DNA from 3 places in the Virgibacillus kekensis genome. Region 1 is predicted to be linked to each of the others. Evidence: riboswitches for the same ligand, from Rfam matches in the RefSeq annotation. Region 1 holds a riboswitch; each other region holds the start of a gene.
The links. A riboswitch is a leader RNA that binds a small molecule or an ion and turns the genes downstream of it on or off. The one in region 1 is predicted to bind thiamine pyrophosphate.
Positions count from the first base shown of each region.

Region 2: linked by a shared signal. The riboswitch ahead of ACFO3D_RS06740 (lipoate--protein ligase family protein) and the one ahead of ACFO3D_RS08755 (YkoF family thiamine/hydroxymethylpyrimidine-binding protein) in region 1 are both predicted to bind thiamine pyrophosphate.
Region 3: linked by a shared signal. The riboswitch ahead of thiT (energy-coupled thiamine transporter ThiT) and the one ahead of ACFO3D_RS08755 (YkoF family thiamine/hydroxymethylpyrimidine-binding protein) in region 1 are both predicted to bind thiamine pyrophosphate.

Region 1 covers NZ_JBHSFU010000004.1:940,483-943,764, forward strand. Annotated here, with positions in the region: gene ACFO3D_RS08750 (MFS transporter) at 1-504, opposite strand, end outside; TPP riboswitch at 941-1,047, shown strand; gene ACFO3D_RS08755 (YkoF family thiamine/hydroxymethylpyrimidine-binding protein) at 1,136-1,747, shown strand; gene ACFO3D_RS08760 (ECF transporter S component) at 1,740-2,318, shown strand; gene ACFO3D_RS08765 (ABC transporter ATP-binding protein) at 2,315-3,282, shown strand, end outside.
Region 2 covers NZ_JBHSFU010000004.1:502,334-505,615, forward strand. Annotated here, with positions in the region: gene ACFO3D_RS06735 (YrrS family protein) at 1-611, opposite strand, end outside; TPP riboswitch at 1,143-1,248, shown strand; gene ACFO3D_RS06740 (lipoate--protein ligase family protein) at 1,339-2,163, shown strand; gene lipA (lipoyl synthase) at 2,166-3,110, shown strand.
Region 3 covers NZ_JBHSFU010000003.1:43,633-46,914, forward strand. Annotated here, with positions in the region: gene ACFO3D_RS01575 (M3 family oligoendopeptidase) at 1-1,154, shown strand, start outside; TPP riboswitch at 1,228-1,333, shown strand; gene thiT (energy-coupled thiamine transporter ThiT) at 1,457-2,032, shown strand; gene ACFO3D_RS01585 (hypothetical protein) at 2,563-2,700, shown strand; gene ACFO3D_RS01590 (hypothetical protein) at 2,798-3,282, shown strand, end outside.

The sequences.
Region 1 (3,282 bases):
AATTATCTGCTGGGAACTCATAATTATTAAAAACAAACTTCCCACAAACCACATTACTGTTTGAATTAGTTGAGTTACTGTTTCAGCAACCCCATTTGCGTGTAATAATTCTTCTGACTTCACATAATGTGGAATCAGCGTCAGCCTGATTGGGTTTGCACATCCATCAAGCAATGCGATTAACCCGATAATGACAAATAAGAGAAAATAATTGGATGCTGAAATCCCAAACAACATCAATCCTAATAGAATGATTAAACATGTTTTTCCCAGTTGTGAACCAGCCAGTAACCACTTTAAATTCACTTTTCCGATCAAGAGTGGAGTTAACAGACTGGATACAAACATCGATGAAGTAATTGTAAACGGAACGAACGATGCTGCAGTCGCTGATCCTGTTAAAACAAAGATTGTACTAATAATACTCACTATATACAGAACATCACCTATATTCGCAAGTGATTGTCCCACCAATAATAACGAAAAGTTTTTATTCAGTTTCATACTATATCCCCCAATAATTAAATAACTTTTTTATCTAAACGGGGAATTTTAAATTGGACTGTTCATCGATATATAGCTCCTCTCTCCTTACAGATAAATCCTGGGGGATATAGATTTATCAAAAATTTATTTTAACGGTTTGTTATTACATTCTATGCAAATATTATTAATTACTTCTTTCACTCTTCTAATCTTTTCACCCCAAATACGGACGACCCTGGTAAAGGGGAACAGGGATGATATGATTTTCTCGACTTCTCTTTTATCGACCCGAATCCGACCAGGCAAAATTCCTTTAGACCGTGATGCCCGGGGAGACAGGTGATGAGACTGCAGATTACAGGACTTATGATCTCAGCTGATTCTGTGATAATAATCTTTAACCTTTACAATCTCAAAACCTCTCGTTAAGATAAATATAGAAAACTGCATATTAACCTTGCACTAGGGGAGCTGTGAAAGCGGCTGAGAGGAACTGTATTGTTCTGACCCTTGGCACCCGATCTGGATAATACCAGCGTGGGGAAGTGTGGTCGACGCATGTATTTGGATTCTTACTATATATACATTCAGACTGCATTCCCCCGGGATGCAGTTTTTTTATTTGAAAAAAATAGAGGAGGAATTCAGTATGGCAAATCAGCAATGCAGTGGCGGTACGGGAATCGCGGGGTGCAGCTTTTCAGTTCACCCGATGAGCGACAGATTTATCGAAATTATTACGGGAGCTCTCGAAAAAGCAGATACCTCAAAAGTATGGATGAATACGGATGATGTAACAACAACGGTACGAGGAAAGTTAACGCATGTTTTTGATGTGACCAAGGCAATCTTCATCCATGCAGCGGAGACTGGTGAGCATGTAGCATTTGAAGCAACGTATTCACTTGGATGTCCGGGAGATTCAGCGGGTGATGTCTATCTGGCAGAGGATGATGCTCCGGCAAACCACGAGCAGGTAAAAGAAATCCACCAGCCGGTTGCGGCCAAATTTTCATTGTATCCGCTTGGGGGTGGCAATTATATGGATATTATTATGAATCAGATTGAGGCAATGAAAAAACATGTCGATGTATCACATGCCCACTATGCAACAAGGCTTGATGGTCATTCGGTTAAAATATTTGAAGGTCTTCAGCAAGTATTCGAGGCCACCGTTGAAGGCGGATCAAGCCATACGGTTATGACGGTATCTATCTCAGCGAACAGCCCATCCCACAAAGGAGGCAGCAACAATGAATAACTGGCGCTTTAAAGAAATCGTTGTCATGTCAGCATTAGCTGTGGTTTTTGCCGTCGTATACCTGGCATTTCTTCCGGTCGGCAAGGTTCTCGTGGGATTTTTTGGCCCGATTGGGTACGACCTTATTTTCGGAATCTGGTTTATCGTTTCCATTATTGCGGCGTACATTATCCGGAAACCGGGTGCAGCGTTTATGTCCGAAACCATTGCCGCGATGGTCGAAGTGCTGCTCGGTAATGCGGTCGGTCCGATGCTGATTGTATCGGGCATGGTTCAGGGACTCGGCGCTGAGGCAGCGTTTGCGATGACCCGCTGGAAAAACTATCATACGTGGGTTCTGATGGCGTCGGGTGTCGGAGCAGCGGTGTTCAGCTTTGTTTACGGGTATTTCCTGGGTGGCTTTGCTGCATTATCCACTGGGTATGTTACAGCAATGTTCATTGCCAGAATCATTAGTGGTGCACTGATTTCCGGGTTGCTTGGAAAAGCGATAAGTGATGGGCTTGCGAAAACTGGAGTGCTTTCCAGCTATGCCCTCGGAAAAGAATACCGAAAGAAGCGGACCGCATGAGCACCAAGCCATTATTACGTGTATCGGATTTATCTTTGCGATTTGAAACCCGGGAACAAAACACCCTTTCCGGTATTAATTTTGAACTGGATAAGGGAGAATCACTTTTACTGCTGGGGCCAAGTGGCTGCGGTAAAAGCACATTGACCTTTTGCCTGAATGGGTTGTATCCCCGTGAGCTTGACGGGGAACTTGGCGGGGAGATTTTTTTCCATGGTAAAAAAACTACCGCATTTCAGCCAGGCGAACTAAGTCGTTATGTGGGGGTAGTATTTCAGGACCCGGAAACGCAATTTTGCATGTTGACGGTGGAGGATGAGATTGCATTTGGCCTCGAGAACATAAATACTCCCCGCGAGAAAATAGGCGAAAAAATCGAGGATGCCCTAAAGCTTGTTAATCTGCATGAATTCAGGAATACAGAGGTTGCTACACTATCCGGCGGGCAAAAACAGAAACTTGCATTGGCATGTATTCTGGCGATGGAACCGGACTTGCTAATACTGGATGAACCGACAGCAAACCTTGACCCCGTTGCAAGCAAAGATTTAATGCGGACGATTCAGAATCTGAAATTGCAGCAGGATTTCACACTTATTGTCATTGAACATCAGCTGGACGGATGGATGGAATTTATGGACCGCAGTCTGTTGCTTAACCGCAATGGTGAAGTGTTTTATGATGGTTCACTCCGGGCCGGGGTCAAGGCGATTCTGCCTAGTCTATATGAGCAGGGAATCTGGCTGCCAAGAATCACGCAGTATGCCTTGGCGCATAATCCGGAATCTATCCCTTTAACTATGGATGAGGTTTCCAGTAACTGGATTTCATTCGAACGGCAAAAAATACCCGATAAACGTAAACGGGAAGTCTTTTTAAAAGCATCCAATCTATCATGGCAAAAACGAAAAAGAAAAATAATTGAGGATATCTCATTGGAGATTCATGAAGGGGAATTTATAGC
Region 2 (3,282 bases), 440 kb from region 1:
CCGTCAGGGCTGACTTTGCCGACTGATTTGTGTGGTCCGCCGCCGTTTTCCAGTCGCCAAAGCGTCATGCTGTCGTCCAAACCGGTTGCCATTTTTATCGCTTTTACTTTTTCATTCCAATCGACTGTTCCTCTTTCGTAGCTGGACGTATGCTCACCGGTCTGGGAAGTGCCGATGGGTTTTCCAATCTGGGATTCGTTCGGACCGCTATCATCCTGCTGGGATTGATTGTCATCCTGGTTTTCCTGTGCGGTACTGCTATTTTCATCACGTTCGGTATCGTCGCCTTCTTCAACTTCCAATTGGTCAATCGCATCCTCGTTTTGCTCGGAGGATTCATCTTCATCTTGATTGCTGCTCTCTTCTTGTTTAGAACCTTTTGCTTCGGATTGCTGCTCGTTATTTTCATCTTCCGTGATTTTCATTTCTTCCTTATTAGGATCACTGTCAGACGCATCGTTGGTCTCGCCGTCTTTGGCAGTATCATTACCCCCAAATATAAGGTTTGCTCCGACAATTAATATGAGTGCAAAAACTAAAATTATAAGCGAGTTAAGGATGATATTTTTTTTGCTTCTTCGTTTGCGAAACATATCTGCTCTATTTCTCATGTTGATCTCCTTTCCAATCCAAAATAAAAACGAAATTGTCGTCTGAGAAAATTCCTGGTCTTGCAGATTTGATAGAAGGCATTAAAAGTTTCTCTAACAAAATCTATTCGATTTTATAAAAGTTTTTATGGGGTTCTAATTTACCATCCCTGTCAATCGCATCTTTTAAAAAACTTACACGGGAAATTATCATGGCTATAAATTGTCCCATCCAACCCTTCGAGAAAATCCGCCATCCAGATTTGAATGACCTGAATATATTTATTTTGATTTAAAATCCAATTTAAAGAAACTCTCCTAACTTAAAGGATTGAGTCAAGTATTTGTGAGAGTTTTTTAGACACTATTTATTTGGAGAATTCAGCCAAATAAAATAACATTGACATCAACCATTATCAAACGTAGGGATAGTGAGTAGCCACAAAATGAATCACCTGATAAAACAGATCTAATCGAAAGGAAACGGGAGAACCGTTCTCGCTTTACATTCCTGCTTTACCTCGTTAAAATAGTCATAGAAATTGCATGTTGATATAGCACTAGGGGAGCTATCATATAGCTGAGAAGAACTTACCTGTTCTGACCCTCATACCCGAACTATGGTAATGCTAGCGTGGGGAAGTGCCGTCGAATTTGTGTATTTTCATTAAACATCACGCAAATTTACTGCACTCCACTACAGGAATGCAGTTTTTTTGTACCACCAGAATATGGAGGTGAACACAATTTGAAGGAGACATGGGGATTTATTGATACAGGCTTTAATAGTGCGTCAGTTAATATGGCGCTCGATGAGAAATTGCTTGACTGGCACGGAGAGGGGAAAATACCTCCAACTTTACGGTTTTATGGTTGGTCGAAACCCAGTCTTTCTGTAGGACATTTTCAGAATGCTGAACGGGCGATTGATTTCTCCAACATGCAAAAGCATGAATGTGAATTCGTAAGACGGTTAACCGGTGGCAGTGCCGTATTGCATGATGATGAGCTGACTTATAGTATCGTCGTTTCAGAGGATAAGGACTATATTCCAACATCCATCCAGGCTGCCTATTATGTCTTATCAAAAGGTGTTCTGGAAGGTTATAAGCAGTTAGGTATTGAAGCAGATTATGCTACCCCGGAGAAAAAAGCGGAAAGAACGGATGTCTGTTTTGAAAAGCCTGCATTCTATGAAATGCTCGTAAATGGCAAAAAAGTTTCTGGAAACGCCCAGACGCGAAAACAAGGCGTGCTCCTGCAGCATGGATCGATTCCTATGAGTATGAATACAACTATGTTATTTGATTTGTTTAAGTTTCCAAATGAAAAAATAAGAGAAAAGAAGCGTAACACTTTTTCTGAAAAAGCAATTACCATAAATGAGATCACCAGGAAGCAGCATACATACGATGATTTAAAAGATGCATTTCAAAAAGGGTTCAAGGAAGAGCTAAATCTGGAATTCACTCCGCTTAAGCTTTCAGACAGTCAGTGGAGTGAGGTTTATGAATTAGCAAAATCAAAATATACCCAGGAAGAATGGAATTTATATCATCAAAGGAGTGTTTGACGGTGGCTAAACAAGAAGAATACATACGTAAACCAGAATGGCTTAAGACAAAAATTAATACCAACAAATCGTATAATGGTTTAAAAAAACTAATGCGCGAAAAGAAATTAAACACCGTTTGTGAGGAAGCACGTTGTCCAAATATCCATGAATGCTGGAGCGAAAGAAAAACTGCAACGTTTATGATTTTAGGCGACACATGTACAAGAGGCTGCCGGTTCTGCGCAGTAAAAACAGGACTTCCAAATGAACTTGACTGGGGCGAGCCTCAACGTGTTGCGGAGTCAGTAGGTATAATGGGCTTAAAGCATGCAGTAGTAACTGCGGTAGCCCGAGATGATTTAAACGACGGCGGTGCGGCAGTTTTCGCGGAAACAGTACGTGCTATCCGTCGCGAAAATCCTGGTGGCACAATTGAAATTTTACCATCTGATATGAAGGGCGATTACGAGAGCCTGCACACCTTGATGGATAGTGAACCGGATATTTTCAACCATAATATTGAAACAGTACGCCGGTTGACCAAAAAAGTTCGCGCCCGTGCCATGTATGACCGCTCGCTGCAATTACTGAAACGTGTCAAAGAAATTGCACCAAACACACCAACTAAATCGAGCATTATGGTTGGACTTGGTGAAACAAAAGAGGAAATTATTGAGGCTATGGATGACCTCCTGGCACATAATGTAGACATAATGACTATTGGACAATATCTGCAGCCAACAAAAAAGCACTTAAAGGTGGAAAGATATTACCATCCCGATGAGTTTGCCGAGCTAAAAGAAATTGCCTTAAAAAAAGGCTTCAAACATTGTGAATCCGGTCCGCTTGTCAGATCTTCCTATCACGCAGATGGGCAGGTCAGTCAAACCTCCGCACAACGCAGAATTAACTATATGAAGGAATACGAAAAGCATGAAAACAAGCAAGTAGATTCATCTTTTTAAAATGAACAAACCGGGGTAGTCACTTATGTGGCTACCCTTTTTTAAGCACGGGGACGGTTCCTGTTCTTCTTCGCATACTGGGACTGCTTATAAAATAAAATGCTATTCAATTTATCTTTGACGAAAATACCTTCTTGAGAAAATAAAAAGCCCTTCCCCCTAATAGGAAAGG
Region 3 (3,282 bases), on a different contig from region 1:
GTAAGCATGTGTTCGAACAATTAAACCAAGCATGGGGCAGCAATGCTGATTTGTTTGGTCAGACATTGAATCACTTGGCAGGGTTCAGACTGCAGAAATATAAACATCGTAACTGGCAGCATGTATTAAAGGAACCACTGGCCATTAACCGGATGAAAAAAGAGACACTTGATGCAATGTGGGAAGCTATCAATAAAAACAAGCATCACTTTGTTAAGTTTTTGCAGAAAAAGGCGGATTTACTGGGATTGGAAAAGTTGAGTATATACGATATTGGGGCACCTGTATCCAAGTCAGTGAAAACCTCAAGTTACACAGAGGGGGCGAATTTTATCGTTGATCAGTTTGGTGAATTCAGTCCCAAAATGGCCGATTTTGCGCGCATTGCATTTGAAAACCGCTGGATTGAGGCGGAAGACCGGGCAGGAAAGCGTCCAGGTGGTTTTTGTACAAGTTTCCCTCAAAGTGAACAGACTCGGATTTTCATGACCTATTCAGGAACCTCATCTAATATAGCAACACTCGCGCATGAACTGGGACATGGTTTTCACCAGTATGTAATGAATGATTTAAATGGACTTAATCAGGGGTACGCGATGAACGTGGCAGAAACAGCATCGACCTTTGCTGAGATGATTGTTGCGGATGCGTCTGTAAGAAACGCAAAGAATAAAGAAGAAAAACTGGCATTGCTTGAGGATAAGATCCAGCGTAGTGTTGCATTTTTTATGAATATCCATGCAAGATTTATATTTGAACAGCGCTTTTATGAGGAACGGAAACAGGGAATGGTATCGGTTGACCGGATGAATGAACTGATGGTCGAAGCACAGAAAGAAGCCTACTGTGATTCGCTTGATGAATATGACCCGCATTTCTGGGCATCCAAATTGCATTTCCATATTACCGGGGTTCCGTTTTATAACTTTCCATATACATTCGGATATTTATTCAGCCTTGGTATCTATGCACATGCACAAGAATTGGGCGGAGGATTTGAGGATGACTATATTGCACTTCTCCGCGACACCGGCCGTATGACGGTGGAGAGTCTGGCGAAAAAACATTTGAATGTTGATTTGACTCAACCGGAATTCTGGGAGAATGCAATTCAGCTTTGTGTTCGGGATGTAGAGGAATTTATGGCACTGTAAAATAAACTTCAGTACTGTTGTTATATTCAGAATGGTACGTTATAATTAGTATAGCGAAAAAAGCAGAATAGTAGAAGCCTACAGGGGGAGCCATTTGGCTGAGAGTGAACATAGTTATTTGTTCTTACCCTTTGAACCTGTTAGTTAGTACTAACGTAGGGATGGTGGCTTTTTTGATGGATTTTTTTAGGCAATGTGAGCGGATTTCCCCATCAGGAAGCTTCCCCTTGGCATTGCTTTTTTTGTGATCAAAAAAATTCCGCACGGCAGGGTGGTCTGCCGGCAAAGGGGGAGAGGTTTATATGCGTTCCAAACGTACGTTATTTTTGATTGAGGTGGCTATTTTTGCTGCTATGGCACTATTGCTCGATATTATACCATTTCTGAAGTTTGCAATTTGGCCACAAGGTGGTTCAGTATCCTTTGCAATGATTCCCATATTTATTGTTGCGTTCCGTTGGGGATTAAAAGGGGGACTTACAGCTGGTTTTCTGTTCGGAATGTTGCAGGTTGTGATGTCCGGACCGATCATTTTAACTCCTGTCCAGGGATTCCTCGACTATATCGTAGCATTTACTGTTATAGGTACGGCTGGAGTGTTTGCTAAGCCAGTTCAAAAAGCAATAAAGAATAGTAAACCGCTGCAAAGTTTCAGTTATATTACAATGGGTGTATTCATTGGTTCCGGGCTAAGATTTTTGGCGCACTTTATTGCGGGTATTGCCTTTTTCGGACACTATGCACCTGAAGGACAGCCGGTTTGGTTGTACTCACTGTTGTACAGCGGATCATATATGTTGCCTTCATTTATTTTAAGTGCAATACTCGTATTTCTGTTATTTTACAAACAGCCAAGAACGTTACTACAGGCTGCATAATTGAATATGGACTCCGCTCACAGAGAACAGCCCTGCTTATAACGAGGGCTGTTTTTTTTTCTGTTTTATTGAAGCCTTATTGAGCAGTTAATATAAACTGTGACATAACAGCGAGACTTCGCTCCGGAAATACACTACGCTTTCCGCGGGCAACGCTTCAACTTCCTCGGAAGAAGACCACTTCCTGCGGGATTTTCAGCTGTTGCTTTTCCCGCTGGAGTCTCCATGTATTTCCGTCGCTGGATTGAAATTGATTTATACTTATATCAACGCCAAACGCCTATTAGCGCAGGCAGAATGCGTAGACTCCTGGGGGAACAGCACGAGTCCGAAGACCCCGCAGCGACGTTCTTTCCGCGAGGAGGCTGAGGCCGTGCCCCCGGAAAGCGAAGGATTCTGACGTAGCGGTAGGTACGGCTGTTATGTCGCAGTTTATATCAATTGCTAGGTAAGCCACAAAGATTAAGTGACAACTTATATGATAAAATAGTACTATAATATTTCGAATGTTTAGAAGGGGAGGGTTATAAGTGAGGGAGCTTATCGGGGAATGCGGTTCATGCGGTAAGCCTATCTATTGTAAAGACGGTTTTTTTGACGGGGATCAAATAGATGGTAAACTGCTGTGCAATGAATGTAGTGATAATCGGGATACAGGTAGTAACTAACTAAGATAAAAATTATTTTAAGCGATATAGGAGTATAGCACCGCTTCTTTTCCCTGTGCATAGGCTATAGCACACGCTGGAAAGGAAGTGTTAAACAGTGGAGCTTACTGTATCGCACTGGTTGTATGGTTTATTTACACTGATTATTATATTAACTATGATTTTCAGAAAAGGGGTTGTGCTTCCATCCTTGCTCGGGACTTTTGTAATAGCTTGGGTATTCAAGGGAAGCTTGATTGACGGTTTTACTGCAATATTCAATGCTAACCTCGTAGCTGCAAAAGAATTATTCAGTATCTTTTTGATTATCACATTTATGATGGCATTACTTCATTCCTTACGTGACTTGGGAGCCGACCGCAGAATGATTCAGCCAATCCAGAAAATTATGGTCAACGGTCATGTTTCGTTCTTTGTGCTGGTGGCAGTTACGTATGTAATCTCACTGTTTTTCTGGCCTACCCCCGCGGTTCCATTAATATGTGCTCTTTTGGTCCCCGCAGCAATCAGGTCTGGACTGCCGGCGCTTACAGCTGCAGTAGCGGTGGCGTTGGCTGGTCAGGGTATGGCACTGTCATCTGA